Regions from separate parts of the Lentilactobacillus hilgardii genome, predicted to be linked through region 1. Evidence: predicted binding sites of a transcription regulator. Region 1 holds the regulator's gene; each other region holds the start of a gene.
The links. The regulator Rex, encoded in region 1, represses fermentation and respiration genes when NADH is low (regulators of the CRP and FNR family bind a similar motif). The targets are predictions, from matches to a motif close to TTGTGAANTANTTCACAA.
Positions count from the first base shown of each region.

Region 2: GQR93_RS14010 (class II fumarate hydratase) is a predicted target of Rex. The motif match lies at 2,718-2,735, and genes of this name have one in related genera.
Region 3: GQR93_RS12280 (2,3-butanediol dehydrogenase) is a predicted target of Rex. The motif match lies at 1,713-1,730, and genes of this name have one in related genera.
Region 4: GQR93_RS11810 (NAD(P)-dependent alcohol dehydrogenase) is a predicted target of Rex. The motif match lies at 2,375-2,392, and genes of this name have one in related genera.

Region 1 is NZ_CP047121.1:1,973,959-1,979,264, forward strand. It holds gene groL (chaperonin GroEL) at 1-645, opposite strand, end outside; gene groES (co-chaperone GroES) at 716-1,000, opposite strand; gene GQR93_RS09280 (redox-sensing transcriptional repressor Rex) at 1,369-2,001, opposite strand; gene GQR93_RS09285 (ABC-F family ATP-binding cassette domain-containing protein) at 2,225-4,171, shown strand; gene tsaD (tRNA (adenosine(37)-N6)-threonylcarbamoyltransferase complex transferase subunit TsaD) at 4,281-5,306, opposite strand, start outside.
Region 2 is NZ_CP047121.1:2,963,016-2,968,321, reverse strand. It holds gene GQR93_RS14020 (RNA-guided endonuclease TnpB family protein) at 1-192, shown strand, start outside; gene spxB (pyruvate oxidase) at 481-2,241, opposite strand; gene GQR93_RS14010 (class II fumarate hydratase) at 2,784-4,196, shown strand; gene GQR93_RS14005 (flavocytochrome c) at 4,416-5,306, shown strand, end outside.
Region 3 is NZ_CP047121.1:2,581,178-2,586,483, reverse strand. It holds gene GQR93_RS12285 (GNAT family N-acetyltransferase) at 1-426, shown strand, start outside; gene GQR93_RS12280 (2,3-butanediol dehydrogenase) at 585-1,655, opposite strand; gene GQR93_RS12275 (hypothetical protein) at 1,926-2,366, shown strand; gene GQR93_RS12270 (glucose 1-dehydrogenase) at 2,501-3,310, opposite strand; gene GQR93_RS12265 (universal stress protein) at 3,428-3,865, shown strand; gene GQR93_RS12260 (YibE/F family protein) at 4,075-5,190, shown strand; gene GQR93_RS12255 (YibE/F family protein) at 5,190-5,306, shown strand, end outside.
Region 4 is NZ_CP047121.1:2,478,454-2,483,759, forward strand. It holds gene GQR93_RS11805 (amidase family protein) at 1-984, shown strand, start outside; gene GQR93_RS11810 (NAD(P)-dependent alcohol dehydrogenase) at 1,136-2,269, opposite strand; gene GQR93_RS11815 (D-cysteine desulfhydrase family protein) at 2,517-3,545, opposite strand; gene GQR93_RS11820 (transporter substrate-binding domain-containing protein) at 3,589-4,407, opposite strand; gene trpX (tryptophan ABC transporter substrate-binding protein) at 5,116-5,306, shown strand, end outside.

The sequences.
Region 1 (5,306 bases):
GTTATCAAGATCTGCTTCCATCTTGTCATTATCGGTAACCATGTATTGTGACATATAGCCACGATCAAATTGCATACCTTCAACAACGTCCAAGCTGGTTTCAACACCACGTGATTCCTCGATTGTGATGACACCATCATGACCAACCTTCTCCATTGCGTCGGCAATTAACTTACCGACTTCTGGATTAGCTGATGAAATTGACGCAATCTGTGCAATATCATCTTTTGTTTTAACGTCATGTGACATCTTGTGAAGTGCATCAACAGCAGTTTTAGTGGCTGTTTCGATACCACGACGAATACCAACAGGGTTAGCACCGGCAGTCACGTTCTTCATGCCTTCGTTCACGATTGCTTGTGTTAAAACAGTTGCGGTCGTTGTCCCATCACCGGCAACATCGTTAGTCTTTGAAGCAACTTCAGAAACCAACTTTGCGCCCATGTTTTCGAAATGATCAGGTAGTTCAATTGCCTTGGCGATTGTCACACCATCATTAGTAATTGTTGGTGTACCAGCTGTTTGTTCCAAAACAACATTACGACCCTTAGGACCAATTGTAGCTTTAACCGTATCTGCTAATTTATCAACACCTTTAAGCATTGCGCTGCGAGCGTCTTCAGAAAACTTAACTTGTTTAGCCATTCCAATTTTCACCTCAAAAATTTATTTTGATTAAATTATTAAATTGTTGAATCAATTATCCGCAATTCAATTATTCGACGATTGCGACGATATCTTTTTCATGCAAAACTAAATAGGATTTGTCGTTATCTTCAATTTCCGTACCAGCGTACTTATCGAACATAACCTTGTCACCCTTTTTAACAACTGGGGCAACAGTTTGACCGTTATCTAAAACGCGGCCTTCCCCAACGGCAACAATTGTACCTGTTTGAGGCTTTTTCTTAGCGTTATCAGCTAAAACAATGCCGCCAACGTTTTTTTCCTCTTCTTCTTCTCTTTCGATAATTACGCGATCTCCTAATGGTTTTAACACGTTAGTCCCTCCATTTACAACAATTTTTAGCATCATTAGCACTCATATGACAGAAGTGCTAATCACTGCTTATAATATATTATTTTTTGAGCGGAATTGCAAGGATTTTTCATAAACATTGCAATATTCAAGCGTTTTTCAATCAATGCGATCAATTCTTGTTACAATAGCGTCAGGAGATTAAAGGCCAACGTCATCATGCGCTAAATATAAAAAAAGATCAGGACGATAACTGTCTTGACCTCTTTTCTATCACTCACAAATATATTGCTGACACACAAAATAAAGAGACTCCCATTATGTTGTGAAAGTTTGTCTTTCACAACATAATAAAGATTGTCCCCTGCCACTTATGACGCTTTATATGGTTACTTGCCAAAATTCTCTATAAAATAAATCAACGTTTGCAATTCGTTAGTTAAATCAACGTTTTGAACAAGTACATCGTCAGGAACGGAAAGTCTGATTGGTGTAAAGTTTAAAATTCCCTTTACACCGCCTGCAACAGCATCATCTGTTACTGCCTGAGCTGCGCTTGAAGGAACGGTTAAAATAATCACTTGGATTTGCTGTTCCTGAAGTTGATGTGCCAGTTCTTGAATTGGATAGACTGGAACGCCGTCCTCAATCTTATTAATAATTGTATCATCAGTATCGAAGGCTGCCGAAATCCTAACATTACCATCTTTGTGAAAGTTAAAATTCAGCAGGGCGTGTCCTAAGTTGCCAACCCCAATCAATGCAACGTTGGTTAAATGTTCCTGGTTCAAGATCTGCTTAAAAAACGAAAGCAGGCTATCCACATCATAACCATATCCACGCTTCCCCAATGCACCAAAGTATGAAAAGTCACGACGGATGGTAGCAGAATCTACTTGAACAGCTTCAGCTAATTCAGTTGAAGAAATCCGACTTTTGCCTGTGTCATGTAATATATTTAAGTATCTGTAGTAAATTGGCAACCGTTTAGCGGTCGCACGTGGAATATTTTCAGCTGTCACGAAAATTTCCTCCTAAATTTCATTAATTTTGCTAACTGAGCACTTTGTGAATCTCTCTTTACTTAGTATTCTAACATAAGATACCATCTTGTGAAATACATTTCAAATATTAGCTTTGAAATTAACAAAGAAATGTCACTATTAGAGACATCATCCCATCTAAATCGCCTCAAAATCAACAATATGATAAACTTATAAGGATAAAAGAAAGGTGGCTGGATCGTTGATAATCTTACAAGCCCAAGATTTAACCAAAAGATTTAATGGTATTAACATATTCTCAAAAGTAAACTTATCAATTCAAGAAAAAAGTCGCATTGCATTAGTCGGCCGAAACGGTGCCGGCAAATCAACATTAGTTAAAATGATCATCGGCGAGCAGTCCATCGATGGCGGTCAAATAACAACAAAAAAGAATCTCACAATCGGATATTTGGCGCAAGATACGGGATTAGATTCCGATAAGGGAATTTATGAAGAAATGTCGTCAGTCTTTGCGAAACTCAAGGAACAAGAAACTAAGATTCATGAACTTGAAGCTCAAATAAGCACGCTGGATCCAAAATCGGATAGGTTTCACCAAATTTCAGCAACTTATGATACTGTTCGAGCCAATTTTGAACAGCATAATGGTTATGGCTATGATGCGGAAATACGTGGCGTTCTCCATGGCTTCGGCTTTGATAAGGACCAGTACGATAAACCGATTAATGAACTTTCAGGTGGCCAAAAAACACAATTAGCACTTGCAAAACTACTACTTGAAAAACCTGAATTGTTAATTTTAGACGAACCAACCAATCACTTGGATGTCGAAACGATTACCTGGTTGGAAAGTTATATTCAAAACTACAGCGGTTCGTTATTGATTATTTCACATGACCGATATTTTCTTGATCGTATCGTTAACGAAGTTTATGACCTGGCTAACGGTACATTAAGACATTACGCCGGAAATTACACACAGTACACCCAAAAGAAGCAACAAGAAATCTCCCTTCGCTGGAAAGAATATGAAAAGCAACAGGCTGAAATTTCCAAACTCCAAACCTTCGTTGATAAAAATATTGTGAGAGCATCTACTACAAAACAAGCCCAGGCTCGTAGAAAACAGCTTGAGAGAATGAACCGAATTGAAAAGCCAACGTCTGACGGTAAAAGTGTTCGTTTCACATTCTCACCAAAATCCAAAAGCGGTAACAACATTTTAAAGGTCACTGACGCAGCAGTTGGTTATACAAAGATTCTTTCAGAACCAGTCAACTTGGATGTCAAAAGAAATCAGGCCATTGCAATTGTCGGCCCCAATGGGGTTGGTAAGTCCACCCTTTTAAAAAGCATTCTTGGCATTATTCCCTTTTTAAAGGGTTCGGCTCAATTTGGAACCGGTGTTGACACTGGGTACTATGATCAAGAACAAGCCTCACTACACCCTTCCAAAACGGTTTTAGGCGAAGTCTGGGATGATCACCCCACTACAGCCGAAGGAGACATTAGAAGCGTTTTAGGCAGCTTCCTCTTTTCTGGAGATGACGTTGCTAAAATGGTTCACGATTTGTCCGGTGGTGAAAAAGCCCGCTTACTTTTAACAAAGTTAGCAATGCAACACAATAATTTTTTAATTCTCGATGAACCAACCAATCATTTAGACATTGATAGTCGAGAGGTTTTGGAAAAAGCGCTAAATGGTTTTGATGGTACAATTCTCTTTGTTTCCCATGACCGTTATTTTATCAACAAAGTTGCCTCATCCGTTGTTGAACTGTCACAAAGAGGAACAACCCTTTACCTTGGTGATTATGATTACTATGTTGATAAAAAAGATGAACAGCTTGCGATTAAGGAACATGAGCAGGAAAAACAGGGAACCGCTCAATTAGCCGCGCAGGCTACCACGTCAACGACTGATAAAAAGAACTATGAAGTCAATAAACAAAATCAAAAGGAAGTTCGAAAACTAAATCGCGAAGTCACCGATTTGGAATCCCAGTTAGACGAACTGTCTAAAAGTAAAAATAATATTGAAAATCAAATGGCTCAGCCAGAAGTTTTTAACGACTTAGATAAGGCGTCCGATCTTCAGAAGAAACTTGAAATGGTCGATCAGGAAATCAAAGAAACTGAAAGTAAATGGGAGCAAAAGAGTCTTCAGTTAGAAGATATTGAGTAATTCATAAAAAGGACCAACAGCAAAGTAAACCACAAAATTGGCTTACCCTGACTGTTAGTCCTTTTATATTCAAGAATATTTAATTAATTTCTATCGATCATTACCTAAATTAATTAGTTGCAGGTTCCTTAATCCATTCAAATTCCAAACTGGGATCAGCATTTAGCGTTGCATTTGTAAATACTCGATGGCGATACAACATTTCACCAGCAGCTCCAATCATAGCAGCGTTATCACCACATAATGATAGTGGTACCAACTCCAAAGAAGTTTTCGGAAATGCTTGTAGTTCTTTTTCAAGACGATTGCGCAATCCCTTATTAGCGGCAACACCACCGCCTAAAATAAGCTGCTTAACCGGATAATCTTGAAGTGCTCGTTTTGTTTTGTCAGCCAAAACGTCAATAACAGCTTGTTGAAAACTTGCTGCAAGATCATCTTTATTCAAAGTTTCATGAATTTGATCGGCATGGTGAACCGTATTAATAAAGGCACTTTTTAATCCACTAAAACTAAAATCGAAATTATCATCTTGGTCCATTGCCCTTGGGAAATGGAAAGTATCATGACCCTTATGAGCCATTTCATCGACTTGTTTTCCAGCAGGATAATTAATTCCCAAAACCCGGCCGATTTTGTCATATGCCTCGCCCGCAGCATCGTCTCGAGTCTCACCGATAATTTCAAATCGATTTTCCTTGGGCATATACACAAGCTCCGTATGACCACCTGAAACGACTAATGCCATTGCCGGAAATTCAATTGGTTCGACTAATCTTGCAGCATAAATATGACCTGCCAAGTGATTAACTGGAATCAAAGGCAGATGATGTGCCCAAGCAACCGCCTTTGCTGCTGTCACGCCAATGAGCAAAGCGCCAACCAGCCCTGGCCCATAAGTGACAGCGACTGCAGATAAATCACTATATGTGACTTTAGCCTGTGTTAACGCATCATTGATGCAGCTGGTAATTTGCTCAATATGGTGTCGGCTTGCAACTTCAGGCACAACGCCACCGAACCGTTGGTGACTTTTTATTTGGGTTGCAACAATATTCGAAAGAATTGTATCGCCATTTTCTATAACTGCAACAGACGTCTCGTCACAGCTTGTCTCAAATGAGAGAATCAGATC
Region 2 (5,306 bases), 990 kb from region 1:
TGGTACGGTAAGCAATTAATGATGGTGAACGCCAAAAACACTTCCCGAATCTGTTCAGCATGCGGTCAGAATGACGGCCCCAAGCCCTTAGATATTCGGGAATGGACGTGTTCTGAATGCCGGACTCATCACGACAGAGATATTAATGCGGCAGTTAATATCCTTAATTGCGGACTAAAAGCCATTGGTTAGGAACTAGCCATGGTAAAAGAGCGGAGTTCTGTAAGTTGGGTTTTCGGCATACCGATGTAACAGCCTAAATACTACTTCGTGTTCCCAGAAGCTCGGTCATTCATAACCGAGTAGTTCACAAAGGTCATCTTTCAGCAAAACAAAAGCTGGGCACAAAACAAGAATTTTGTCCCAACTTTTTGATTATGATTAAACGATGGTGGTTTGTATTAATATCGGCATAATCAGTTAACTCGAAGCGGGTTAACTGATTATCTTTACTTCGAAAGCAACCATCTTTAATTTTGTCTAGTTAGTTTGAAGTTGGCCTTCCTGCGCTTCCTTTAAGAAGTAGCTGAATGGCTTCAAATCTTGAGCTTGATACTTCCTGACGAATGCATCAATCTTCTTTTGATCTTGCCATGCAGGGTCAATGAACATGTGTTGGGTTGTGAGTGGCATATCGTGAGTCAACTTGACATCGATCACAACTGGTTTGTCGGTGCTACCGGCATCTTCAAGGGCTTTCTTCATATCATCCTTGGTTCGAACGGTATAGCTAACGGCACCCATGCCTTCAGCAACTTCTGCCCAGTTGGTATCCGGTAGGTCAACACCGGAAAGTGGCTGGTGGGTATCATCTGTTTGTTCAGCCTCAATATAGCCGAGTGTTTCATTACTGAAGATAACGTTAACGACATGTAAGCCATATTTAACCTGAGTCATAACCTCTTCCATCAGCATTGCGAAGCCACCGTCACCACTCAGACTGTAAACGTCGCGGTCTGGATATTCCATCTTGGCAGCAATTGAAGTTGGTAGTGCAAAGCCCATGGTTGCGTAAATACCTGAAGTTGCCCACTTTTGATCGCCATGCATTGAAATTAAACGTTCAAAGTTAATGTTGACGTTTCCGACATCCACGGCGAAGACGGCTTTGTCACTAGCAGTCTTATTAATAACGTCAAATATTGGTTCCGGACGAACCGGCTTTTCGGTGGCATCTTTGAAGCTGTTTTGCCAATCGAGCCAGTTGGTTTTATCGGCCAAAGCAGCTTGATAGAATGCGGATGGCTTTCTTTCTTCACCGGCATCCAAAATAGCCTTCAGGGCCTTCTTGGAGTCTGTCAGCATGGAAACATCGTTGTGACGACGTTTACCCAACTTTTCACTTTCGATATCAATTTGAATGACTTTTGCTTTTTTATTGAACAGGAAAACACTGAATGGCACATCATTACCAACCCAAAGAATCAGGTCGGTACTAAATCCGATTTCAGCCCCCGGCTTAGGTGCAACCCGGCCGGTAGATCCCAGATAAGCTGGATAATCGTCATCAATAATGCCCTTAGCCAAAACGGATGAGACTAATGGCATCTTAAACTTTTCGGAAACGGCTTTTAATTCATCAGCGGCGTCTTTGGCACCAAGACCGAAGTAAATCATTGGTGATTTGGCATCTTTGATTAACTTGACGGCTTCGGAAACGTCTTCAGGACGTGGATCCGGATATGCCGGTGCGGTATGTGACTTCAAATTCGGTTCGTAAGTATTATCAATTTGAGCCCAGCCAAGATCTTTTGGAATCGTTAATACAGCAACACCGTGCTTCATATACGCTTGACGGATGGCTTCATCAGTCATTCGCGGCAAGGCATCGGCAGTCATTGCCGTTCGATTCCAGACCGCTACATCATCAAAGATAGGTTCTTCATCCATGGCTTGGAAGAAGTCCATGTTCATATTACTGGTAGGCACTTGAGCAACTAAAGCAACAACCGGAACGCCATCACTTTTAGCATCGTATAGGCCATTAAGTAAATGGACCGCACCGGGGCCGGCTGAACCGAAGCAGACACCGACCTTACCGGTTAACTTTGCGGTTGCCGATGCAGCAATCGCACCCGCTTCCTCGTGACGTACTTGAACATAGTTAATCTTATCTTTTTGATTATGAATTGCATTCATGGTCGAGTCAAATGAGCCACCTGGCAGGCCATAGATGTGGTTAACGCCCCATTGTTCCAGCACCTTTAATACAGCATCAGAACCACTAATCTTTTCAACCATAAATTAAGCCTCCTAAAATTATTTTGTAAAATGCTCTTCACTTACTCGAGTATAGTTGCATGATTGTGAAATGTAAACGCTTTAATTTAATCTTTTCATTTTTTAGTTAGTGAATTTTAAATAAAAACACCGAAAGTTAAAGGATAAATCCTATTACCATAGATGTTTTGGCTCATTAATAAAGGAACTGCTTGTGAAATGAAAGGTGTCGTGAAATTGATTGCATTGTGAAAAGAGGTCAATCATCAATCGATTCCTTTGAAAATCAGAATGAAAGCCTAATTTATTCCTACCACTAGAAAGGTAGCTCAAACAGGTAGTTGAATATGACATAGGTGATTGATTTTTAAGGCTTTGCTCATATTAATATTATTAATGGCCTACCCGGAGATTGACTATAACTGACGAGGGATAGTAAGATGATCAGGTAGTGATCTGTAAATGCATTTTAAAAAATGCGACTATTTTTATTTATATTGTGATTAATGTAACAATTAAACGCATTGTATAATATTAACTGTTTACTTTAACTATTATTCATAATGGAGGTAACCAATATGTCAGACAAAGATGTACGAGTTGAAGAAGATACGATAGGCCCAGTTGAAATTCCTGCAAGTGCGTTATGGGGACCACAAACTGAGAGGAGTCGAAACAATTTTCCAACCGGTCAGTTTATGCCCTTACCAATCATTAAAGCCTTGCTGCAAATCAAGAAAGCCGCCGCACAATCAAATGCTGAGGAGGGCGCATTGAATCAAGAAAAAGGCGACTTGATCGTTAAAGCAATTGATTCACTACTGTCGTTATCCGATGAAGACCTCCGAAAAGACTTCCCGCTGAAAGTTTACCAAACCGGATCAGGAACCCAAACAAATATGAACGTTAACGAAGTTGTTGCACATAGGGCTGCTCAAATCGACAGCAGCGTTGATATTTTACCTAATGATGATGTGAACCATGGTCAGAGTTCAAACGATATTTTTCCGACTGCCATGAATATTACGGCCAGTGAAGCCATTCAGAAACTGGAAGAGTCTGCCCAACATCTAATTGATGAATTAAAGATTAAGCAGGAAACCTATTGGCGAACGGTTAAAATCGGACGAACCCATCTTCAGGATGCAACGCCACTGACATTTGGCCAAGAAGTAAGTGGCTGGGTCAGCATGGTTGAACATGATCTTTCCTATTTAAAGGGGTTGGACGGCACACTGCTTGAATTAGCAATGGGTGGTACGGCAGTTGGAACCGGATTAAATGCTGCACCACATTTTGCGGATGACATTGCTGAACGAATGAGTAAAGTTTACGGGCTTAAATTCACAGCTGATACCAATAAATTTGACGGTTTGGCAGCTCATTCGGGATTAAACGTTGTCCATGGTGCCATGAAGACCTTAGCTGCTGATCTGATGAAAATTGCGAATGACGTCCGTTTTCTGGCAAGTGGTCCTCGTGCCGGGTATGATGAGTTGAATATTCCGGCAAACGAACCGGGGTCCTCCATTATGCCCGGGAAAGTTAACCCGACTCAGGCCGAAGCCGTTACGATGGCTGCTGTTCGGGTGGTGGGAAATGACGTGGTTGTTGATATGGCCGCTTCACAAGGTAATTTTGAAATGAACGTTTATAAACCGGTCCTGATCGATGCTTTTCTGGAATCAGCGGACTTATTAGCCGGCACAATGACCGGATTTGCAGACAAGATGATTCACGGATTGACTGTTAACGCTGATCGAATGACCGAATTAGTTGATCAGTCATTAATGACCGTTACAGCACTGTCGCCACATATTGGTTATCACGATAGTGCCAAAATTGCCCAGGCCGCTGATAAAGCCGGCACGACACTTCGTGAAGCCGCTATTAAATCGGGAAAGGTAACGGCGGAACAGTTTGATAAATGGGTTGACCCATTGAAGATGACAAATATTGATAGTGCGCGAAGCTAATCGGGACAAGCCGGAGTGTCAGTTGACAGGCATTAAATCCCCGTTTTTGGAATTTGATGGCCGTTAGCTTACATGCAGGTTTATGGTTAGCGCAGCAGTCCTAAGAACGTGCGTAACAAAGCGTTTAGCACCCGGTGTATAAAACGTCGATTTGGGAAATCCTGGGTTGGGATTTTTCAAAAATAGCAACCTAATGAACAGAGAGGAAATAAGCGCAAGATGGCAAAATATGTCTTTCAATCAACTGATATTAAAGAATTAAAAGACCAATACGATTTAGTCGTGATTGGGTCCGGCTCAACCGGAATGACCGCTGCACTTCAGGCTCATGAGCTGGGATTGAATCCGGTGATCTTTGAAAAGATGGCTAACTTTGGCGGTAATACCAACCGGGCCTCTTCAGGGATGAATGCGGCTGAAACCAACGTTCAACTCAAGCATCACATTGTGGACAGTTATGAAGAATTTTATGAAGATACTTACCGTGGCGGCGGTGAATTAAACAATAAAGAAATGCTGCAATACTTCACCACTCACGGGGCATTGGCAATTGATTGGCTGGCAGATCACGGTATTCATTTGGATGACGTGACGATTACCGGCGGAATGAAGATTAAGCGGACGCACCGTCCTGGCAGTATGGCACCGATTGGCAATTTCCTGGTTACAGAATTGCTTAAACTTATTGAAAAGGAAGAAATCCCGGTTTTCAATAACGTTCACGTTGATAAATTAGAAGAAACCGACAAGGCAATTAGCGCCGTCAGCGTCACTTTAGGTGATGGCACGCAAAAGCAAATCAAAGCCGATGCAGTGGTTTTGGCCACGGGTGGTTTTGGTGCCAGCAAGGATATCATTCAAAAATATCGACCGGATCTGGTTGGTTACAACACGACAAACCAACCAGGGGCAACCGGCGACGGTATTAAATTGGCTCAGAGTGTGGGTGCGGGGTTGGTGGATATGGATCAAATCCAGGTTCATCCAACCGTTCAGCAGGATACCGATCATGCCTTTTTAATTGGTGAAGCAACCCGTGGTGAAGGTGCCATTCTAGTGAATGGTGAAGGTAAGCGATTTGTTAACGAACTGGATACCCGAAAGAACGTG
Region 3 (5,306 bases), 610 kb from region 1:
TTGTCGACAGCAGTAACCGACTATGCCGGAGAAAAAATTAAGGCGGGGACTTGGACCGAACAACTGGCCTTTCAGCGGGCAAGTGAAGAATATCAGCGTTTACTGCCCAATGGTATAGCAACACCGGACAATTATTTTTATAGGATCGACCATAACGAAACCAAAGTTGGTGTTATTTGGATTGCTAAAAGTACGGATAACCCGGAAACAGCGTTTATTTACGATCTTCAAATATTGAAGCAGTATCAGGATCAGGGATTTGGCAAACAGGCTTTAAAATTGGCCGGTAATGAGGCTTTAAAAATCGGGTTTAAGAATATGGCGTTGCATGTGTTTGGCAGTAATAAGCGGGCAATTCATGTTTATCGGGAAAGTGGATTTGAAGTAACCGATATTAACATGGAGAAGAAGTTATCAAAAGAATAACGTCACTATTGAAAAAAATCCACCGACAAAGTAGCTGTCGGTGAATTTTTTCATAAGGGAATAATTATCTGTTGCCCTTCCACCAAAGCAGAACCAGGAAGTGGGCTTAGAGGAAGGGTGAGGTTCTGTATTTCTACAATTGTTCAGGGAAAGCCGGATTATAATGCCGGATCAATCAAAATCTTAACTTGTGATTTATCAGTTGCCAAGGCTTTAATTCCTTGATCCAATGCATCATCCAAGCTGACTTTCTTTGTAACGATCTTCTTGAACAAATCTTTATGATTGTCAATAATTCCTAAAACATTAGGGAATGAATTGTTGTAGCAAAGCGTCGTAATGATATCGAGGCCTTGCATAATTAAATCATCTGTCATATTCATTGTAAGTGGTTTCCCATAAAGTGCAACTACTTGTAAGGTACCGGTTCGTTTTGTGACCTTCAATGCAGTATCAAAGGTGGCTTGAACACCGGCACACTCAAATGTAATATCAACACCGTTTGGAAAATCTTTTTTGATTTCTTTTTCGACATCAACCTGAGTAGGGTCAAGTGCATGTTTCAGTCCGAGCTCCTTTGCTTTTTCCAAACGGACCTTGGAAACATCAACGATATAAACTTTGTTTGCACCGGCAATTTTAGCTAAAAGTGCCTGGAGTAATCCAATTGGACCTGCTCCCATAACAGCGACACTTTGACCTTCTCGCAAGTGGCTCTTCTTGACGGCTTCGTAAACAACGGCTGTTGGTTCAGCCAAAGCGCCCAATTCAAAACTCATGTCTTCTGGTAATTTGTGAGCAAAGACACCTTGAACGTTTGCGTATTGTGCCATTCCACCATCTTCTGAAAATCCTAAGAAGTTACCGGCGCCATCGGTTGAAACAGCTCGGTTACAGAAATTATAGTTTCCTGCACGACAGTTTTCACATTTTCCACAGGCAAGCAATGGCTCTACAGCAACATGGTCACCAACTTGTAGTCCGTCGACATCTTTTCCGACCTTTACGACCTCACCGGAAAATTCATGTCCAAGTGTAATTGGTACTGTTTTGCCGGTCAATGGGTACGGCACAGTTGGCAAGCCCCAACCCTCAAGGTATGCATGTAAGTCGCTACCACAAATACCACAATACTTAACCTTTAATTGTACCTGATCATCTTTTGGTTCCGGTATGTCAACATCTTCCACACGAATATCTTTTTCACCATAAATACGTACTGCTTTCATGATATGAGCCTCCTAAGTGAAAATGTTATTTTCTCTGTACAGATACATTTTACATCTTTGAGAAAGCGCTAACAATAAAATGCTTGTATTTGTAATATTAAATTCACAAAGTGATCCTTATCACCTGTTATTGTTGCCATCACACTAATGAAAAGGGTATCATATTAATAAAGAAACTAATCGATTTGACCGGAGGCGTTTATTATCGTTGAAACAATTACCTGTGCCCAAACAGCTGCAATTCACGAAAGCTATATTTTCCCTGGGGACATGAACAACAATCAAATTCAATTTGGTGGGCGAACATTGGAGATCCTTGATGCCAATGCCGGCCTGTCGGGTGTAAAATTTTTGCCGAGTCATTTATCATTTGTGACGGCAGGTTATGACCATACGCAATTTCTGGCACCTTTAACTCCTGGCGATATTAGTAAGTGCACATCATACGTAACCGGTGCCGATAAAAAAGCAGTTGAGGTATTTAGCAAGTTTGAAGCATATAATAAACAAACGAAAGAAACCAAGCTGGCGTTTATGTCATTTTGTACGCTGATTGTGACCAACCCACTTGAAGACGTTCAGTTTCCCAAGTTAATACCGGAAACTGCCGAAGAGGTTTATTTGGTAAAAAACTATCAGGAGCGATTAAAGAAGCGGCGACAGGAACTTCAAGAGAATAAAGAAATTGTGAAACATCTTAATATTGAGTGAGTTCGATACCTGATCGAAAGAATTCAATTTAACCGCACAATTAGTGCAATAACAAACAGAAAAGAGGTGGACAAAAGCAATTGTCCACCTCTTTTTAGACGATATAAAAAAGATTTTTTAATTGAATGATGACTTTAGTAGGCTGTCCAACCGCCATCAACGGGTAACACAGCACCATTGATATAGGCTGCCTTGTCGGAAACTAGGAAAAGTGCTGTGTCAGCAATTTCTTCAGGACTACCGGGCTTGGGTGAGGTTTGCATCCCGGTCATTTGGCGTTTTATACCGAACTCATTTATATTTCCCATTGTCTGGGCAATATTGGTTTGAATGCCACCCGGTGCAATAGCATTAACCCGAATACCCTCGTTTGCATACATATAGGCTGTATTCTTGGTAAGACCAACAACAGCATGTTTGGATGCCGTATATGCCGCACCGGCACGAGCGCCGTTTGTCCCACCGACGGACGCAATGTTTAAAATAACACCAGTGTGCTTTGGAAGAAATTCCCTGATTGCTTCCCGCATACCATACATCACACTATCTGTGTTGACAGCCATAACCTTGTGCCATTCGTCATCTTCCAAGTCGCCAATTGCAGCCATGTTGTCCATAATACCGGCGTTATTGACCAAGATGTCTACGTGGTCATAATGATCTTTGGCAAATGCAAACATTGACGAAATATCTTGGCGATCTGCAACGTTGACTTTGATTGCGGCTGCTTCATAGCCATCTGACTGAATATCCTTGATGACTTTATTAGCGTTATCAATATTCAAATCGGCAGCGACTACTTTTGCACCCTCTTTAGCAAACAGCTTGGCCATCGCGGCCCCCATTCCTGATCCGGCACCAGTGATAATCGCAACTTTATTCATTAATAATTGAGTATCCATCATCATTTTCCTCCTTAGATTGGTGAGTGAAATCACATTCATTATAAATAACTTTGTGAGCGTTTCCAATAATTTGGATTTCTACGAACTTAATAGAGGTTGCTGCAATAATTAAATGGTAAACTTTAGTTGTAAAATGAAAATTGGAGGTGGCTGTTTATGTATGAAACAATTTTAGTTCCTGTTGACGGTAGTGATAATTCTAAACGGGCTGTGAGCGAAGCAGCTAAATTGGCAAATAAATTCGGATCAACGTTACAAATCGTTTCCGTAGCAAGTGATCAACGCTATGTTCAATATGGGGTAACATTGGGGCAAGATGTCATGCAATCATTTCAGGAACGGGCTGAAGAAATTCTGGATGATGCCAGAGACGAAGCGGAAAAGCTTGGCGCAAAAGTTGAAACCCATTTCGTTGTGGGGGTTCCTAAGATTCAAATTTCTAAAGCCTTACCTGCAAAATACGGGGCTTCTTTGATTGTAATGGGTAAATCAGGTGTGAACGGCATTTCACGAGCAATTCTGGGGTCAACAACTGCTTACGTTGTCCGTCATTCAACAGTTAATGTGATGGTTATTGATTATCCAAGAGACTAATATTGTATTGAAATAATTTTACTGTCGGGACAAAGTCAGGCCTTGTCCCGGCTTTTTGAGTTTATAAAAGTGTTCATAAATGCGTCCGTTGAATGCTTATGATGAGCTATAATTTTAGAATGACTCTTGTATTTTTCTTAATATTCCGTCACGGTTTCCCACAACAAAATGACTAATGTTACAATAGCCCTAAAATTTCTAGCGAAAAGATGTGGACCATGGCTTTTAAATTAAAGAGCAGGATGACTTGGATACAAGTTTTAATCGTTGTTATTTTTTGTCTAGTGGCCGTTTTTCTGACTGCTCATGACGACAGTTTGTATTCTGAACCGATTTTTCAGGTCACCAAGGTGACAAATGGTAAGGTAACAAAGATGTCCGATGAGTTTCATAATGTTGATTACTATCATCAGCAACTATTATCGGGACATATTACGAATGGAAAGTATGCCGGTAAGCATTTAAAAATCCAAAATGCTTATTCGAATTCCGGAGCAATGGACCATCAATATCGAACCAACCAGAAACTGTTTATTGTTTTACATACAAGCCCGAAGCTCCACGCAACCGTTAAAGATTTAAAGCGTGACACACCGATTATCTTTTTGCTGGCATTAGCGGTGAGCCTATTGTTTATTATTTTAAAATTTAGAGGTGTTACCGTCATTTCCAGTATTGTGATCAATACGATATTGTTTTGGCTTGCTGTCAAGATAGATCATCATAACAATGGTGCAGCAGTGATTCCAATCTTTAGTATTTTGGCCGTTATCTTCTGTATAATCACGTTATTTCTGGTGATGGGTTGGAATCGAAAAATGTTGGTTACTTTATCTGCGGTCATTTCCGCGACAGCAATTACGATTCTACTGACATTACTTGTCTTTGGCGTCACACATGAGAAGGGGATGTACTATGAATCGATGCAGTACGTTACCCAACTTCCCAAACCATTATTTTTGGCGGAAGTCTTGATCGGTGTATTGGGAGCGGTGATGGATGAGGCAACGGATATTGTTGCTTCATTAGCGACACTCAAACAGGAACGTCCAGAACTCAGTAAACTACAAGTGTTTAATTCCGGTCGGCAGATTGGTAAATCAATTATGGGGCCATTGATTAACGTCTTATTCTTCATTTTTATGGCTGAGACGCTGCCGATGACATTGCTGTATCTTAAAAACGGGAATACTTGGAAATACTCATTCTCAATGAATATGTCATTAGGAATGACTTCCAGCTTAATTAGTGGAATCGGCATTGTCCTAACCGTTATTTTATCCAGTTTGTTTGCCGGACTACTGATCAAAGGGGATGAACGCTGATGGGGTCGTTAACAGCACTTGGAGCTCTTTTATTGATTCTAATGATCATCGTTGGCGGTAAGCAGGGAATTTCATCTTTTCTTAGCATGGTCATTAATTTTGGCATTCTCTTCTTT
Region 4 (5,306 bases), 500 kb from region 1:
GGCGCCAACATGCTAAAAGCCGTCCCAAGTCATTTAAAGAAAGTTCCAATCGCTTACTCAACCAAATCACCTGTTAACACGCCTGTCAGCAAGGATGCCGTTAATGCGGTTAAGCAAGCTGTTACATTCTTAAAGTCAAAGGGGTTTAAAGTTGTTCATGTAAACTCACCCGTAGATGGTGTTAAACTGATGCACATTTATTACCTTGAATCAACCGGCACCGGTACCGACGCTAATAAGCTTGTTAAAAGCGCACTAGGGCGGGATATGACATTTGACGATGTTTCCCCTATGACCTGGGCACTTTATCAAGCTGATCAAAAACAACCGACCAATGTTGATTCAATCGTAAACAACGAATTCAACTTGGTTAACCAACAAATGACCGCTTTTCATCAAAAATACCCACTGTACTTAACGCCAACCACTGCAGTGACGGCACCTAAAAATACTGATCCTGCTTATTTGCCAGAGTATGTTGAAAAGCTCAAGACGATCGGTAATCTTGACCATGATCAGCAGATACAAACCATCTATGATGCGTGGCTTCATGGATTAACCAAAACACCTTTCACCCAACTTGCCAACATCTCAGGGGAACCGGCTATCAGTCTACCAACCTATGTCAGCAAACAAAACATGCCGCTTGGGATCCAGTTTGAAGCGGCAAAGGGTGAAGATAAGCTCCTTTTAAAATTAGGTGCTTATTTCCAAGATCATAATCAATTCAAGTTTTTAGATAACTACAAGCAATCCCAGACAAGTTCTACCAAGCCCAAAATTGCAATTGCAAAAACCCAACTGACATTATATAAAGATAAGAACCTCACTAAAAGGGTTAAAACCTACCCGTTTAGAAGCAAACAATCCGCTCATCACTTCAAATTATTGGGAACAGTTTTCTCAACAAATGGTGCAACTCGCTATCAGGTGAAGGGTGGCTATATTACAGCTAATCCAAAGTATGTCACAATTAAAAAATAACGCACTAAAAAGCAGCAGCCTCATTTTCCAATGAGGCTGCTGCTTTTAATGCTCAATTAACCGGCAAAAAAGTGTCCACCAAAATCGTTTATGATAAGCGAACACTTTTAGCTAAATCAATTAAAATTGCAGATCAATATGACACTTTAGTTTATTCACCGGGTTTGTAATCCTGATCAATAATCATGACGGGCTTAATAACCGAGCCATCATTCGAAGCTTTGTTTGCTTCATTAATTTGCTCGAAAGTATAAAACTTCTCCAGTTTATCAAATGGGAACTGTCCGGCTTTCCAGAAATTGATCAGTTTTTGAAGAGCCAATTGTGGAATTGCATCCCCCATCAATACGCCATCCACGTGTTTTTGAAGTGCAGTTAATTCATTCCACGGCATAAATTCCAATGTCTTTGCGGTAACAGCAATCGGTGCCAAGTGACCGCCCGAAGCCAACGCGGTAATTGCTTGGTGCATAATTGCAGAAATACCAGTCGTATCAATAGCGAAGTTAACGCCTTCACCATTTGTCAATTCTTTAACCTTATCAACCCAATTCTCTTTCAAACTGTTAATCGTATCGGTAGCACCAAGCTCTTTTGCCATTTCCAGACGACTATCATGGATGTCGACACAAATAATCTTGGAGCATCCCTTGATCTTTGCAGCCATTAAAGCACCTGAACCAACGGCACCGGTCCCGACAATTGCAATCGTGTCGCCCTCTTTTGGTTTCAACCCGTTAAAGACGGTTCCCGAACCGGTAACAAAGCCACAGCCTAACGGTCCGACTTTTCGTAAGTCAATATCCTTATCAATCACGGTGACGTTACGCTCTTGAACCAGTGTTTCTGTCGTGAACGATGATTGATTAAAGAAGTTGTGGATAGGTGACCCATCATCACGGGTAAATGCGAATGAGCCGTCTGGACGGGTTCCAGCCATGTTCAATTTGGCCCAATTAATACAGGAAGACGGATGACCGGTCAGGCAGTTGTGGCAAGTACCATCGTAGTCATATGACAGAATAACGTGATCACCAACCTTAACCGTGCTGACCTGTGAGCCGACTTTTTCAACGATTCCGGCGCCTTCGTGTCCGACAACGCCTGGATAAGGATACTCTCCGGCAGAACCGTTTCGAACAGCTTCGTCGGTATGACAAATTCCGCTGGCAACGATGTGCACCAATACTTCGTGGGCTTTCGGCTGATCATCGACTTCCAAACTTTCCAACTTGAATTCAGCATTCAACTTTTCGATGACGGCACCTGTAATTTGTTTAGCCATAATTAAAACTTCCTCTCAAAAATAAAACCGAACTATAATCATCCTGTAAGCCCTTCCACCATTTTCAGAATACAACGATTTTTATGCGGTCACAATCATTTAGACTTGTAATTTTATGCACAATTAACAATGACACAACAAAAAAACAAGCGGCCTACCTGTAACCGCTTGTTATAAGGCGTGGATAATTATTCACATAAGAAATAATCAAAAGTCGACTTTTTCCTGTCACCGTGCTATTGATTAACTACACAATTTCCCCAACAATTTTATGTTCCGCAAACAGTGCTGAAACACCTCCCGTATGCCAGAAAACAACGTTACTTCCGGGCTTGATTTTCCCGGTTCTGACATAGTCCAGCAATCCGGCAAAGGCTTTTCCGGTATACACAGGATCAGTTAAAATACCTTCAGTTCTTGCCAGTAATCGAATGGCATTCGAACCGGCTTCACTCGGAATTTCGTATCCGTCACCAAAGTATGACTGATCAAAATGGGCATCTGTCAGTGAAATTCTGGTCTCAAGATCCAATAACCCCAACGCATCATTTCCCAGATCAACTACTTTTTGATAGTGGCTTTCCGGCTTGGGACTCACATTTATCGACAATATTTGAGTTGGATGGGCTTCTTTGGAAAATACTTTTGCGCCTGCAATCAATCCGGCTGCCGTACCGCCTGTCCCACTGCCATGGACAACATAATCGATCGCCACATCGGGAAGTCGGTCAACCAGCTCTTTGAAGCCAAGCACAAATCCAACCGACCCAATCGGTGTTGCCCCGCCTACCGGAATAATATAAACGTGATGCCCGTTCGCTTCCAAATGCTTCTTTTCTACCAGGGCCTGCTGCATCGATATCTCATCGGCTTGTGCTTCGGTACGACCCTTCATCGAAACATAGTGGATTTGAGCGCCTAAAATTTTATCCAGTAAAATATTTGCCCGATCATCCTGTTGATCATTTGGCGTAATGGTCTCCAAATATAAAATCGTGTTTAGGCCAAGTCGATTGGCTGCCACAGCCGTTTCCATCGCGTGGTTGGACTGGGTGGCCCCAAATGTTATGACCGTATCAGCTCCTTTTTGACGCGCATCCCCCAACAAATATTCAAGCTTACGGATTTTATTGCCGCCGAATAGATTGGGACCCGTGAAATCATCCCGTTTTAAGTACAGATTAATGCCCAACTGTTTGGACAAACGATCCAGGCGATGGACCGGTGTTGGGAAGAAGCCGAGTTTCTCTTTAGGAAGCTGTTTACAAACTGTCATTTCTATTAATCCTTTCTGCTTACCTTAACGATTAATGTCATTTCTATTTAGTCGTAATGTCCTTGCTGAAATACTTTTGCGACAAACGCTTCAATGTCCCGTCTTTTCTGAGTTGGTCGAGAACTTTGTTAAACTTATCTTTTAATTTTGGTGACTTTTTATTAAAGAGGCCGGAAATTTTTGCCGGCTTCTGTTCGGAATCCTTCAGTAATCGATACTTAAGCCCTTTAATCGAGTTGTCTTTGGCATATGTCAGCAATGCCGATTCCGCATTAATTGCGCCCTGTGCCCGACCCTGTTTGATTAAATCCAAGCTGGTCTGGAACTGCTCCTGTGGCACGATAACTGCGCCAAATTTCTTGGCAATCAGCTCATTATCCGATCCTGTCGCTTCGGCAAATTTCTTGTCTTTAATATCCGCAGTCGTTTTAATGGCATTACTTCCGGAACGGGTAATTAAGACATAACGTGAATACACATAGGGCTTTGAGAACAGGTACTGTTTTCGGCGCTCCGGTGTTTGGGTGATATTATTCAATACCACATCGTACTTGCCGCTGCCCAGACCGGCAATCAAACTATCCCATTTTGTTGGAACAAAGTTTGCCTTGACCCCCAGTTTCTTAGCGACTGCCTTTCCAAGTTCAACCTCAAATCCGGTAAGCTTGCCATCTTTTCGATAGGAATACGGCGGATACGTCCCCTCAAGTCCGATCGTCAGCTGCTTGGATTGTTTAAGTTCCGATCGATAAGTACCATTTTTTGATGACGATGAGCTTGAACCACAAGCAGTTAAGGCCACACCTGCTAACGCAATCCCCACAACCAACAGTGATCTTTTTAAAGCCAACTTTAATTTCATGACAATTTCCTCCCGATATCCCGACTGACTTCTAACGACTACCCTGATTTTAAAAAAAAGTCCGCCCCCATGCACCAAAATGCATAGGGACGGACTTTCCGTGTTACCACCCATATTTGCGTCAATCAACGCCTCTAATTGTTAACGTGACCAATCTCACGTACCTTGAGCTTTCACTCTTGGTAATCACTCCGAGTTCATCTTCAAACAACGTTCTGCTCTGCCCTCTCACTAACGACAGTCGCTATCAGCATCTTTATTGCCCTACTCTTCTCATCACAGTGATAATGATTAAATATTGATTAGATTCTTAAATGTTAATAAGTATTCTACACTAAGAATCCGGATTGTCAATATAATTGCGTCATCCGGCTTCGAAATCTTGACACCATCCCCGCCTTCCGCTAAAATTAATGTATTCTATGCGAAAGGAAAGATAGCAATGACATCTCACGTTTATCAAACTTGGCAAAGCCGGTAAACAGGTCACACGGACGGGTGCGACTTGATCTTAAGCATGCGATCATGAACGCATCTGTGCCGGCAATCTTTCCGAAAAGAAACGGTCTGTGCAGATGATTCCGGACAGGCCGAGTTAATTAACGAGTACTTCGGTCAAATCCGGGTACTCGTTTTTTTGTTCGCAATAATTCTCAATCGTTAAGCAATTTATTATTATTTCATATTATTGAAGGGAAGTTATTCATCATGAGAAAGAAATTAACCATACTTGGCGTTATTTTCATTATTTTTGCAATTTTAGGTTACGCTTACTTTGATAATCAAAAGAAGCAGCAGTCCCAATCAAAACCAACCATAGGCATTCTGCAATTAATGTCCCACCCTGCTCTTGATTCCATTCATAAGGGTATCATTGCCGGATTAAAGGACGAAGGCTA